Regions from separate parts of the Microbacterium sp. A84 genome, predicted to be linked through region 1. Evidence: predicted binding sites of a transcription regulator. Region 1 holds the regulator's gene; the other holds the start of a gene.
The links. Region 1 encodes LexA, which represses DNA repair genes until DNA is damaged. Its sites were predicted from a motif close to TCGAACANNTGTTCGA; they were not measured.
Positions count from the first base shown of each region.

Region 1 (7,010 bases):
TGATGTCGACGACGGCCTGCGCGAGCGCTTCGTCGAGAGGGACCAGTGCGTCGCCGTAGCGCGATATGCCGGCCTTGTCGCCGAGCGCCTCGCCGATGGCCTGACCGAGAACGATCGAGATGTCTTCGACAGTGTGGTGGGCATCGATGTTTGTGTCGCCAGAGGCACGCACGGTCAGATCGGTGAGCGAGTGCTTCGCGAACGCCGTGAGCATGTGGTCGAAGAACGGCACGGAGGTGTCGATGTGGCTCTGACCAGTGCCGTCGAGATTCACCTCGAGTTCAACAGTCGACTCAGATGTGCTGCGGGTGCGGGTCGCGGTACGAGAAGCGCTCATGAGGCTGATTCTATCGAGGCCAGCGCATCGAGGAACGCCGTGGTCTCGGACTCGGTACCGGCCGTGACACGCAGGTGGTTCGGGATGCCGACATCGCGCACCAGAACGCCGCGATCGTAGAGGGCCTGGAAAGTCGCCTTCGGATCAGCCACTCCCCCGAACAGCACGAAGTTCGACCACGATTCGTGCGGCTGATATCCGAGCGCTTCGAGCGTCGCGGTGATGCGATCGCGTTGCTCAACGATGTCGTCGACCATCGCCAGCATTGTGGACGAATTGCGCAGAGCCGCAACAGCCGCAGCCTGGGTGAGCGCGCTCAGGTGGTACGGAAGGCGCACAAGCCGAAGGGCATCGATGAATGCGGGGTCTGCTGCGAGGTAGCCGACCCGAGCGCCCGCGAACGCGAACGCCTTGCTCATCGTGCGCGATACCGCGAGACGTGGGCGTCCCTCGAGAAGAGTCAGGGCGGAGACTGCCCCGCGTGGGGCGAATTCCCAATAGGCCTCATCGACGACCACGACGCCGCGGGTCGCTTCGTAGACCGCCTCGACAACATCGATGCCGAGTGGTGTACCCGTCGGATTGTTCGGCCTGCACAGCATGACGACGTCCGGGTCGGCATCCCTGATCTGTGCTGCGGCGTCGACAGCGGTGAGTGTGTAGTCGGACTGCCGAGTACCCGCCGCCCAGCGGGCGCCGGTGCCCTGCGCAAGCAGCGGATACATCGAGTAGGTGGGCGCGAATCCGAAGGCGGTGCGCCCTGGACCTGCGAAGGCCTGCAGGACGTGCTGCAGCACCTCGTTCGAGCCGTTACCCGCCCAGATCTGCGAGGCGTCGAGGCCGTGCCCGAGATAACCGGCAAAGCCCTCACGGAGGGCGGTGAACTCACGGTCTGGGTAGCGATTCACCTCACGCAGCGCGACGGCGACGTCATCGAGGATGTCGCTCGCCACCTCGTCGGGAAGAGGATGAGAGTTCTCATTCACGTTCAGCGCGACAGGAAGCGGAACCTGCGGTGCACCATAGGGGGTAAGCCCACGAAGATCATCACGGAGGGGGAGGTCAGCAAGCGAAGCAGTCACCCTCCCCATGTTAACGGTGAGATCAGTTGTTCTACCTCTCCGTTGCTGTATTGCTCAGTTGCTGTACTGCGCGGGGATGGCCAGCTGCTGGCCGACCTGCAGGGATCCGGTACGGAGGAGATTAAGCCGCTCGATCTCACCAATCACAGCGCGCGGATCGGTCGACGGCGCAAGGGACTCCGCGATCGACCACAGTGTGTCACCGGGCAGAATCGTGATCGTCTCGAATGTCGCGGTCTCCGCCGAATCGCCTGATGCGATGGCCGAGCCGCCGCCGATCGCCGCGATCCCGATGCCCGCAGCGAGTGGGAGTGCCGCAAGAGCGACCAACACGCGACGCCCCCGGGTAGTCATTCGAAGCCGGGTGGTGCCAGTTGAAACGGTGGTGCCTGTTGAAACGGTCGTACCTGCTGTGATGCTGATGGTGCTCATGGGATTCTCCTCTGCCTCTTTGGCGTAGCGTTCGCATTCACCACTCGGCCGGGAGCAGTGAATGCGAAGCTACGTACCGAATGTATCTTCGAATTCGAACATCTGTCAAGACTTATTCGAAAGCGAACCGCTGTTTTCTCCGACACGCTCGAACAGATCTTCCTAATCGGCGTGTTTCTCGGATACGATTTCGATAGACACACCACATCACGGACCTCAGACATTCGAAGAGCAGCCCCGGGATCGCGTACAAAGGAGCACCCATGACCGACATGAGCGACATCAGCGATAACTCCGCCTCCGAACCCGAGGCTCCGCGCACTCGCCGGCGCAAGAGCCTCAGCCCGAAGCAGATGGCGATCCTCGAGGTCATTCAGACCTCCATCGCCACGCACGGATACCCGCCGAGCATGCGCGAGATCGGCGATGCGGTGAACCTCAAGTCGCTGTCGAGCGTGACCCATCAGCTGGGCCAGCTTGAGCTCAGCGGCTATCTGCGCCGTGACCCAGGCAAGACTCGGGCGATGGAAGTGCTGATCGATCTGCCGGGCTCCAGTGGTGAGAACCCTGCTGATTCCAGCACTCCGGTGGGCGACGCGGCAATGGTGCCGTTGGTCGGACAGATCGCCGCTGGCGTGCCGATCACAGCGGATCAGCAGGTCGAAGAGATTTTCCCTCTCCCCCGTCAGCTCGTTGGCAAGGGCGATCTGTTCATGCTCAAGGTCACCGGCGAATCGATGATCGACGCCGCGATCTGCGACGGTGACTGGGTGGTCATCCGCACGCAGAACACGGCAGAGAACGGTGAGATCGTTGCGGCAATGCTGGACGGCGAAGCCACAGTGAAGACGTTCCGCCAGCGCGACGGTCACACGTGGCTGCTGCCCCGCAACTCCTCCTTCGAGCCCATCCTCGGCGATGACGCCACGGTGCTCGGCAAAGTCGTCGCTGTGCTCCGCGCGATCTGATCTGAGACAGCACAAATAATCTGAGACAGCACAAAGGAGGCGCTCCCCGTCGGGGAGCGCCTCCTTTTTTCTCGAACTATTACGCCGTGACTGAGATGTCTTCTCGCACGCGACGGGTCGCCTCGACGATGTTGCGCAGCGACTCGGTCGTCTCGTCGTAGCCGCGAGTCTTCAGGCCACAGTCCGGGTTGATCCAGAGCTGACGCGTCGGGAGCTCATCCACTGCGCGACGCAGCAGCGACTCGATCTCGTCGACCGTGGGAACGCGCGGAGAGTGAATGTCGTAGACGCCGGGTCCGATGCCGTGATCGAAGCCGACCTCGGCGATATCCGTGACGACACCCATGCGGCTGCGAGCGGCCTCGATCGAGGTCACGTCAGCATCCAGCGCACGGATCGCGTCGATGACGACACCGAACTCCGAGTAACACAGGTGTGTGTGCACCTGTGTGGCCGCAGCCGCTCCCCCAGTGGCCAGACGGAACGAGTTCACTGACCAGTTCAAGTACGCGGCCTGATCGGACTTCTTCAGCGGCAGCAGCTCACGCAGTGCCGGCTCGTCGACCTGGATGATGGCGATTCCGGCGGCCTCGAGATCGGTGATCTCGTCACGCAGTGCGAGGGCGACCTGGTTCGCGGTCTCTCCCAGCGGCTGGTCATCGCGCACGAACGACCACGCGAGGATCGTCACGGGACCGGTGAGCATGCCCTTCATGTGCTTGGCAGTCTTCGACTGTGCGTAGACCGACCATCCGACCGTGATGGGAGCCGGACGCGAGACGTCGCCCCACAGAATCGATGGGCGCGTGGCACGCGAACCATAGGACTGCACCCAACCGTTCTCCGTCACAGAGAATCCGGAGAGGTTCTCCGCGAAGTACTGCACCATGTCGTTGCGCTCTGGTTCACCGTGCACGAGCACGTCCAGCCCGAGGTCTTCCTGCAGTTCGACGACGGTGTCCACCTCGCGGCGAAGGAATGTGTCGTAGTCGTCCTGCGACAGCTCACCGCGGATGTACTGCGCACGAGCACGACGGATGTCACCGGTCTGCGGGAACGAACCGATCGTGGTGAGCGGCAGTGCCGGCAGGCCGAGGGCTTCCGCCTGGGCGGCCTCGCGCTCAGCATAGGAAACACGCGAGAAGTCGCCATCGGCAAGTTCACGCGAACGCACAGCACCGTCACGCACGCCCGGTGCGTTGCTGCGGTCGGCAAGAGCTGCGGATGCCGCATCCAGCTCTGCCTGAATCGCCTGACGGCCGGAGCCGAGGCCACGAGCCAGGGCGACGACCTGTTCGACCTTCTGGTCGGCGAATGCGAGCCAGCTGGCCAGTCGTTCGTCGAGCTTCGACTCGTCGGTCACGTCATGCGGGACGTGCAGCAGTGAGGTGGAGGTGGATGCCGCGACCTGAGCCGCGCCGAGCGCGCCCAGCGCCTCGAGCTTGTCGAACGCGCCAGCGAGGTCGCCGCGCCAGATGTTGTGACCGTCGATCACTCCACCGACGAGCACCTTGTCGGCCAGTCCCTCGACCGCTGCCGGGACGCTACCGCGCACCAGGTCGATCGCGATGGCCTCGATGGGAGCCGCAGCAAGTACGGCAAGGCTCGCGTCCAGAGCAGCGTAAGGAGCCGCAACGAGGATCGACGGGCGCGAAGCTGCGCCACCGATGACGGCCAGCGCGCGAGCTGCGGCATCCGCCAACTGCTCGGCGGAGGCGGGGAGCGATTCGCTGACGAGCGCGGGCTCATCCAGCTGGACCCACTCGGCTCCGGCTGCGCGGAGGCGGGCGAGCAACTCGACATAGACCGGCACGAGGTCATCCAGACGCGACAGCGGGTCAAAGCCCTCCGGCGCCGCGTCCGATGCCTTCGCCAGTGCCAACAGCGTGACGGGACCGACGATGACGGGGCGGGTGACGAAACCCGCGGCGACTGCCTCCTCGACCTGGCGCACGACACGGTCGCTGGAGAGCGAGAACGTCGTCTCCGGACCGATCTCGGGAACGAGGTAGTGGTAGTTCGAGTCGAACCACTTGGTCATCTCGAGCGCGGCACGCTCACCCTCGCCGCGCGCGATGGTGAAGTACGCCGGCAAGCCGATCGAGCCGTCCGTCTCGCGGAGGTTGTCGAAGCGGGTGGGGATGGCGCCTACCGTGACTGCCGCATCGTGCACCTGGTCGTAGTACGAGAATGACTCCGGGATCGCCGAGTCGGTGCGGCCGAGGCCGAGGGATGCAAGGCGCTCACGGCTCGCCGCGCGCAGGTCAGCGGCGGTCTGCTCGAGGGCTACGAGGTCGGAGCGGCCGGCCCAGAAGGCCTCGACAGCCTTCTTGAGCTCGCGACGGCGGCCGATGCGCGGGTAGCCGAGGATGGTCCCCTGGGGGAATGCGGTCATGATGTGTTCCTTTCGGGGATGGATCTAGTGATGCAGGGCAGGAAGGACGCCTGCCTCTGCGAGAACGGTCAGAACGGTTTCGTGTTGGTTGAACGCGTACAGGTGCACTCCGGGTGCTCCGCCGGCCACGACCTCGCGGGTCAGGCGCGCTGCCCACTCGGTGCCGATCTCGCGACGCCCCTCAGGCGTCGGCTCGACCTCGAGAGCGATCGAGAGCTCGCTGGGCAGGTCCTCGCCGGTGAGTTCGAGCACGCGCCTCAGACGCGCGGGCGAGGTGATCGGCATGATGCCGGGGAGAATCGGAATCGTGACACCCGCGGCCCGCGCACGCTCGACGAACGCGAGGTAGTCGTCAGCGTGGAAGAACAGCTGTGTGATCGCGAACGTCGCTCCGGCCGCCTGTTTGGCAAGCAACGCCTCGACATCCTGCGTGCGGTGAGCAGAGCGCGGGTGCCCCTTGGGGAATGCGGCCACGGCGATGTTGACATCGCGCCCGCGGGTGACGCGAGCGGCCCCGGGAAAGCCCGGAATCGGCGTCTCCTCATAGGGGGCGCGCTCGGCCTGCGCGCGGCCGATCAATTGCACAAGTTGCGCTGAGCTCTCCAGATCGCCGAGGAAGGGCTCCGTCTGACCGATGGGCGGGTCACCGCGAAGGGCGAGGAAGCTGAGGATGCCGGCATCCAGGAACTCTCGGATGAGGGCCGCGGCGCCCGCGTAGGTATTACCGACACATGTCAGGTGCGCGAGCGGCTCGACGTCGGTGTTCTCACGGATGAAGCGCAGCACATCGAGTGAGCGCCCACCTGTGGAGCCGCCTGCGCCGTAAGTGACGGAGATAAAATCAGGGCCGGCTGCGGCAAGCTGGCGGACAGTCTCGTGCAGCGCCTCATCGCTCGACGCCGAACGCGGCGGGTAGAGCTCGAAGGAGAACGGGACACGTGGGGCCCCGAGCGTCGAAGACTCGGAAGACATCATTCTCCTGGGGTGACAGAGTGGGCAGGGCAGCCGCGAACGATCTCAAAAACACTTGCTCGTTCGCGGGCGGGTGCCGGGCTCGGCTGTCGCTCCACGTCCGGGATGAACCGGCCGTTTCCAGAAACTTATGCCACCGATGCCGCCTCGCGCACAGTGTGTGACGCCGTGTGTCACAGCACCACCGCATAGGGTCGAAGCATGCAGCCGTACGGTACCTGGACTTCCCCCTTCCACGCGGCGGATATCGCCTCATCTGCGCCCCGCATTGACGGCGCGAAGTTCGTCGGCGATGAGATCTGGTGGGGCGAGTCCGTCCCGGCCGAAGGCGGACGCGTCACTGTGCGCAGTTCGAACGGCAACGTGCTCTTACCGGAACCGTGGAACGCCCGCTCACGAGTGCACGAGTATGGTGGCGGCGCGTGGACGGCGGATGCCGACGGCACGCTGTTCTTCGTGAACGCGAAGGATCAGCGGGTGTATCGGATGCTCCCTGGCGCCGAACCGGAGCCGCTGACGCCAGCCGGTCCGAACCACGGCGGGCTGCGGTTGCAGCACGGCCGACTCTTCGCGGTGCGCGAAGACCTCACCGGCGATCGGCACCGCCGCGCGATCGTGGAGATCCCGACCGACGGCGACGACGACGACGACGTTCAGGAGATCATTGCGACCTCCGGGTTCGTCGCGCATCCTGCTCTCTCCCCCGACGGCACGCGCATCGCGTGGGTCCAGTGGAGCGATCGCCACATGCCGTGGCAGCTGGCACTGCTGCACGTCGCCCAGCTCGGCGGCGACACGGTTGCCAGCACCCCCACACGCGCCGC
Region 1 is NZ_JBPXMS010000004.1:33,543-40,552, forward strand. Features, by position in the region: gene hisB (imidazoleglycerol-phosphate dehydratase HisB) at 1-337, opposite strand, end outside; gene ACSU04_RS14935 (histidinol-phosphate transaminase) at 334-1,428, opposite strand; gene ACSU04_RS14940 (LysM peptidoglycan-binding domain-containing protein) at 1,474-1,851, opposite strand; gene lexA (transcriptional repressor LexA) at 2,124-2,819, shown strand; gene metE (5-methyltetrahydropteroyltriglutamate--homocysteine S-methyltransferase) at 2,899-5,214, opposite strand; gene ACSU04_RS14955 (methylenetetrahydrofolate reductase) at 5,239-6,186, opposite strand; gene ACSU04_RS14960 (S9 family peptidase) at 6,388-7,010, shown strand, end outside.

Region 2 (7,010 bases), on a different contig from region 1:
GGGCAGACCGTGTCCATCGATGGCGGCGCCAGTATCCGTCCGCTCTGATGGATGGCGCTGATCCATATGTACGACGCGTGATCATGATTCACGGAAAGATGAGGGTATGAAGGATTCACACGTCCCTGAAAACGTCACCCGCGCCGCCGTCGAGTTGTTCGCCACCCGCGGCTACGCGAACACGAGCGTGCAGCAGATCGTCGAGGCCGCCGGCGTCACCAAGGGTGCGATGTACCACTACTTCGAGTCGAAGGATGATCTGCTCTTCGGCATCTACGATTCGCTGCTGACGCTGCAGAAGGCGCATCTCGACGAGATCATCGCGCGGGGCGGGACGACCGATGAGGTGTTGCGTGCGGCGTGCATCGACGTGCTGGAGACCTCGATCGACCACATCGCCGAGGGGGCTGTGTTCTTCCGCAGCATGAACATGCTCTCGGCGCCCAGGCAGCAGGATGTCACCCGTCGCCGTCGCGGATATCACGACGAGTTCGCCGCCCTCATCGGGAGCGGACAGCGCGAGGGGATCTACCGCGATGACATCCCTGTTGCGCTGCTTGTCGCGCACTTCTTCAGTGACGTGCACTATCTGTCGCATTGGTATTCACCAGAGGGACCGGAAGGTAAGACGCTCATCGCCGAGCAGATCACCGACCTGTTTCTCGCCAGCTTGAGGAGAACGGATGCCGTCCCCCATTGAAGTTCCGCAGTCCATGCGCGCCTGGCAGGTCACCAGTCTCGGTGAACCCGCAGAAGCGCTGACACAGCAGAGTGTGCCGACACCGGTGCCGGCTGAAGGAGAGGTGCTCATCCGGGTCGCGGCAGTCGCAGCGAACTTCCCGGATGTGCTGCTTGCTCGCGGCGAATACCAGGTGAAGCCGGAGCTGCCCTTCATTCCCGGCATAGAGTGCAGCGGAACAGTGATTGCGGTGGGCAGCGGTGTGTCCACACACGCTGTGGGCGACCGGGTCGTCGCGGGAAAAATCGGCGTTCTCGCCGAATACGCGGCCGTGGATGCGGCATCCGTGCATCCGATTCCGGACAGCTTCGATTTTCTGGCGGCGTCAGGATTGAACATCGCCTACCAAACCTCGTGGTTCGCGCTGCACCGTCGCGCGAAGCTGCAGGCGGGCGAGTGGTTGCTCGTGCATGCGGCGGCGGGCGGAGTTGGCGCTGCCACCGTGCAGCTGGGCGCCGCCGCCGGTGCCAGGGTAATCGGCGTGGTTGGCAGCGAGGCGAAGGCAGAGGTCGCTCGCGCCGCGGGCGCTGAGCACGTCATCCTGCGCGGCGATGACATCGTCGGCGAGGTCAAGCGCATCACCGGCGGCCACGGCGCAGACGTGGTGTTCGATCCGGTGGGAGGAGCGGCATTCACCGCATCCACCCGTGCGGTCGCTTTCGAGGGACGCATCGTCGTGATCGGCTTCGCGAGCGGTGAGATTCCGCAGCTCGCGGTGAGCCACGCTCTGGTCAAGAACTACGCCGTGCTCGGGCTGTACTGGGGTCTCTACCAGGAGCGTCTGCCGCACCTGGTCGATGAAGCGCACGAGGAGCTGATCCGCCTGTTCGAGTCTGGGAAGATCGCTCCGGTCATCGACAGTGTGGTGCCATTCGACGATGCACCGGCTGCCATCACCAAGCTCGCCACAGGCACGACGGTGGGTCGCGTGGTCATCCAGGTCTCGTCATGAACGATCTGGGCGGGCGGGTGGCGCTGGTCACCGGTGGTGCGCGCGGCATCGGCGAGGCGTACGTCCGCGCGCTGCATGCTGCGGGCGGACGGGTCGTGATCGCGGACATCCTCGAGGATGCCGGACGGGCTCTTGCCGCGGAGCTGGGGGAGCGGGCGCTGTTCGTCTCGTTGGATGTCACCCAGGAGACGCAGTGGGATGCCGCGGTGGATGCGTCGGTTCAGGCCTTCGGCGCCGTCGACGTGCTGGTCAACAATGCCGGCATCGCGAATGCCGCGCCGATCGAGCACCTCAGCACCGAGAAATGGGACGCCGTGATCGCGGTGAACCTCACCGGCACCTTCTTCGGCTGCCGCGCGGTGGTGCCGGTCATGAAGCAGCAGGGCAAAGGATCGATCATCAATATCTCCTCGGTCGAGGGGATGCGCGGCAGCGCAGGGTTGCACGGTTACACGGCGGCGAAGTTCGGGGTGCGCGGCCTCGCCGCGTCGCTCGCAGTCGAGCTCGGACCGTTCGGGATCCGGGTCAACTCGGTGCACCCTGGATTCATCAATACCTCGATGACGACAAGGATCGACCCCGCGCATCTCGACATTCCGCTCGGGCGCCCCGGCGAGCCGGAAGATCTGGCGGGCACCATCGTGTTCCTTGCGAGCGATGCGTCGTCGTTCACCAGTGGCGCGGAGTTCGTCGTCGACGGCGGCATGATCGCCGGTATTCCGCACCGCTGAGATGTTCGCATCGCTAGGCTCTTCGCCCCGGTCCGCCCCGTGCTCAGGCGGTGGCCGGTTGTCGATGGCGAGGTGGAGATTGAGGTCGTGGTCGCCCGGCCGGCCGCCAACGCTGTTCACGGTCCCACCAGAGTGGGCCGCGCACCTCGGGAACGCCGCCGTTCATGCGGATTCGCCACTCGGACAGATGCAGGTTGCGGTGGTGCCACCAGCACAGCAGCACGCCGTTGTCAGTGTGCGTCGGCCCGCCGTCGGCGTGCTCACGAACATGATGGATTTCACACCAGGTGGCCGGGATCGTGCAGCCGGGGATGATGCAGCCACCGTCCCGCAGCGTGATCGCACGCCGCTGAAGGGCGTTGAAGATGCGGGCCGAGGTGCCGATCGAGACGATCCTGCCCTGGCTGTCGAAGAGGACGCGTTGGATGCCGCCCGCGCAGCCCGTTTGTGCGGCGACACGTGCAGGAATGAGGTCACCGGTGTTCTGCACGCCCGCGTGACCTGCGCCGGTGGCGTAATCGTCTGCGTTGACGGTCACCACCAGGGTCGGCGCGGCGCCGCCCAACGTCGGGAAATTGCCCGTGCGCGCAGCGGTGTTGAGTATCGCGGCGAACGCATCGTGGCGCTTCTGCGCACGGGTGCGCGAGTCGACGGGGGAGAGGCCGTGGTCGGCGTCAGTGCCCACGCTGGCGTCATCGTCCGTCGGCGCGAAATGCACTCCGCCCGTGGATGACAGGTCTTCCGGACCGTCGACCCGAGGATTCAGCAGGCTGTCGAGCAGAAGCTGCAGCTGCCCCGCCACCTCAGGGAGCAGGTCGGCGCGGACAGGAATGGTCCCATCACGCAGGCGCCCGATCGTTAACCCGCGTTTGCGGGTGGCGGTGTCATCCGTCGGCTCGGCGCCGTCTGGGTCGAGGTACGCGACGAGCACCTGCGAGAGGAGCCCGAGATCTTCGGGTGTCGGTAGCGGTCCGCGGCCGATGGAAGCGTCGGACTCCGCGTCGGTGTCGATCCCTCGAGCGAGCGCCCCGAGTCGCCGGTCGGCGTCGAGTCGCTGATCGTCGAGGATGCGCGCGCGTGCCTGCTCCAGCGGAGTGATCGCGGCCAGCAGACCGGACAGCCCCAGGTATCCGTCAGTGACGGCCTCGCGCAGCGCGGGATAGCGCGCCGGAAGGAACACGCCCTCGGTGATGCTACGGGTGCGCTTCAGGAAGCCGGCGGCCCGCACCAGCCGGTGAGCCTGGCGGGAGTCGACCAGGGTGAGCATCCGAATGAGGTCCACCGCCGTCGCGCACCCGTAGGTGAGGGTGATCCGGTCGTCGCGCATCGGAGCCGAGCGCTCCTGCACCTGCACGGCCGCCTCGATCTGGAGGGCTTCAAGTCTGCGCTGAACTCGGCCGGTCGCAGCGAGCAGCGCAGCGACGTCGGCATCACTGAGATCGGGAATGACTTCGCGGCCGAACGCGTCCCGCGTCAGCACGGCGAGGGTCTCATCGAGACCCTCAAGCTGTGTGACGACGTTGTTCATACTGACCATTCAACACGGGGGCACGGACATTCGAATATTTGTTCATCACAAGCCCGCAACAACTACATACCGCCCGGTCGGTTTCTGATGTAGAGTGATCAAACCAGCGACACGAAGAGGTGCCGATGTACCCGCACACCCTGCAATCCGACCAGCCGCCCGTCCGGCTCGACGTGAGCCATCTCACGGTGACCTTCGGGGGACTCACTGCGGTCGACGACGTCTCCTTCGACGTCCGGTCCGGCGAGATCGTCGCCCTCATCGGGCCGAATGGCGCGGGTAAGACGACGGTGTTCAACGCGATCTGCGGTCTCGTTCGCAACCGGGGGACCATCTCGCTCGACGGCCGTCCCGCGCCGCGACGCACGGCTCGCCTCATCGGGCAGGGACTGGCCCGCACGCTGCAGGGACTGGGACTGTTTCCCAGCCTGACGGTGCGTGAGAACGTCGGCGTTCCGCTATCTGGGCGACGGGATGCCGAGACCGCGGTGACCGCGCAGCTGGAAGCCCTTGACCTCACCGCGCTGGCTGATCGTCCGGTTGCGGCGCTCGCGTACCCCGACCGCAAGCGTGTCGCCCTCGCCAGGGCCCTCGTCTCAGAGCCCACCATGCTCTTGCTCGACGAGCCGGCCGGTGGCCTCGGCGCGGATGACATCGATGCACTCGCGGAGACGGTTCGCCGGGTGGCGGATGCAGGATGCGCCGTGCTGCTGGTCGAACACCACGTCGACTTCGTGATGGGGCTTGCCGATCGCATCGTGGTGCTGGACTTCGGCCGCGTCATCGCCCACGGGACGCCCGATGCGGTGCGTAACGACCCCCGCGTGGAAGAGGCCTACCTCGGCGTGAAGGCGGATGCTGCCGCACCAGAGGGAGCCAGTTCATGACTGAAACCACCACGCGCACCGGCGCCTCCCTCACCATCAGCAGTCTCACCGTCGGCTATGGCGGCGCACCCGTTCTGCACGACGTCAGCATCGACCTTCGCCCCGGTGAGGTGGTCGCGCTGCTCGGCGCCAACGGTGCGGGCAAGACCACCCTGCTGCGCACCCTCGCGGGACTCGTGCCCGCGGCATCCGGTTCCATCACGCTGGACGGAACCGATCTCGGATCCCTGCGCACCGAGGACCGCGCGCGCCGCGGACTTGCGCTGGTGCCTGAGGGGCAGAGCGTCGTCGCCGAACTCACTGTCGAGGAGAACCTCCGCCTCGGTGCCCTGTGGCGTCATCGCGGTGCCGCCCGCGAGCGCGCGATCAATGGCATCTATGAGATGTTCGAGCCGCTCGCTCGTCGCCGTACCGCCGATGGGCATCAGCTCTCCGGCGGTGAGCGGCAGATGCTCGCCCTGGGCCGGGCGCTCATCTCCGAGCCCCGAGTCCTCGCGCTTGATGAGCCTTCGCTCGGCCTCGCGCCACTTGTGGTCGCACAGCTGATGAGCACCCTTCGTGATGCCGCAGAGCAGCGCGGCATCACCGTGCTCCTCGCCGAGCAGAACGTCACGGGAGCCCTCTCGATCGCCGACCGCGGCGTTGTGCTCGACCTCGGTCGCGTGGTGGCGGATGCTCCGGCATCCGAACTCGCCGGCGACGCCGCCCTCCGACACGCCTACCTGGGGTTCTGATGGATCGTCTCGCCTTCCTGCTCGCCACCGGCCTCGCCCGCGGCGCGATCTTTGCGCTGTTCGCGCTTTCGCTCGTGCTGATCTGGCGTGCTGCGCGCATCATCAACTTCGCGCAGGGCGCGATGGCGCTCGTCGCCACCTACGTCGCCTTCGCGGTCAGCGCGCTGACCGGCAACTACTTCGCCGGACTCGGTGCGGGGCTCATCGCCGGCGCAGTCGTCGGGCTCGTCATCGAACGGGGGGTGATGCGATTCGCCCCGCACGCCAGTCCGCTCACCGGTGTGATCGTCGCGATCGGCCTCGTCATGGTGCTGCAGTCGCTACTCGGCATCCTGTTCGGACCGCAGTATCGTCCCATGGCGGCGCCGTTCGATGACGCACCCATCCTCGTCGGCGGCGTGCCGCTGCTCTCACCGAACGATCTGTTCATCCTGATTGTCGCGCTGGTCGTGATGGCCGCCCTTGCACTCTTGTTCACCCGCACCTCACTCGGCCTGCAGTTGCGCGCAGCGGCATTCGCCCCCGAAGTGTCACGCGTGCTGGGGGTGCGGGTGAACAAGATGGTGACGATCGGATGGATGCTGTCGAGCGCCGTCGCCGCACTCGCGGCGATCCTGCTGGTGCCGACCGAACTCGGATTGAATCCGCACTCCACCGACATGCTGTTCGTTTACGCCTTCGCGGTCGCGGTGGTCGGCGGCCTGGATTCGCCCGCCGGTGCGATGCTCGGCGGCCTCGTCGTCGGCGTCGCGATAACCCTCGTCACCGGCTACCTCGGCGCCACGGTCGCCCCGATCGGCGTGCTCGTGCTGCTCGTCGCGGTGCTGCTGTTGCGGCCAGGCGGAGTGTTCTCCCTACGAGAGGCGCGCAGCGCATGAACCGCATCCTGCCCTCCCTGCGCGGCCCAGGTCGCACGATCGTGTTCGGCGCGATCCTCACCATCCTCGCGATCGGTGGCACATTCCTGCTCGATCCGTACCGCAACTTCCAACTCGCCACGATCGCCGCCGCCTTCTGTACGGTTGCAGGACTCACACTGCTGGTCGGGCAGAGCGGACAGCTCTCCCTCGGCCACGCGGCCCTCATGGCCACCGGTGGCTACGGGTATGCGCTGTCTGCCAATGCTCTGACCGAGGCAGGCATCGCCGGTGCGCCGCGATTCCTGCTCTCCCTCTTCGTCGCCATCCTCGCTGCCGGTGCTCTCGGTCTGCTGCTGGGGCTTGCCGCCGCCCGCCTCCGTGGGCCCTATCTCGCCGGCGTCACTCTGGCGCTCGTGATCGCGGTCCCCGCCGTCACCGCGGTGTTCTCCGGAGTGTTCCGCGGCGACCAGGGACTGCAGATCGCCTATGACGGGGTGCCGGAGGCGCTGAGCGCGATCATCGCCCTCGAGCAGTGGCAGGCGTGGGTCGCCGTCATCGTCGCCGGAGTCGTCGTCACGA
Region 2 is NZ_JBPXMS010000005.1:12,817-19,826, forward strand. Features, by position in the region: gene ACSU04_RS16875 (SDR family oxidoreductase) at 1-48, shown strand, start outside; gene ACSU04_RS16880 (TetR/AcrR family transcriptional regulator) at 107-700, shown strand; gene ACSU04_RS16885 (NADPH:quinone oxidoreductase family protein) at 684-1,691, shown strand; gene ACSU04_RS16890 (glucose 1-dehydrogenase) at 1,688-2,422, shown strand; gene ACSU04_RS16895 (DUF222 domain-containing protein) at 2,466-3,950, opposite strand; gene ACSU04_RS16900 (ABC transporter ATP-binding protein) at 4,076-4,837, shown strand; gene ACSU04_RS16905 (ABC transporter ATP-binding protein) at 4,834-5,571, shown strand; gene ACSU04_RS16910 (branched-chain amino acid ABC transporter permease) at 5,571-6,449, shown strand; gene ACSU04_RS16915 (ABC transporter permease subunit) at 6,446-7,010, shown strand, end outside.
Region 2: the regulator LexA is predicted to act here: its motif matches at 3,981-3,996, upstream of ACSU04_RS16895 (DUF222 domain-containing protein).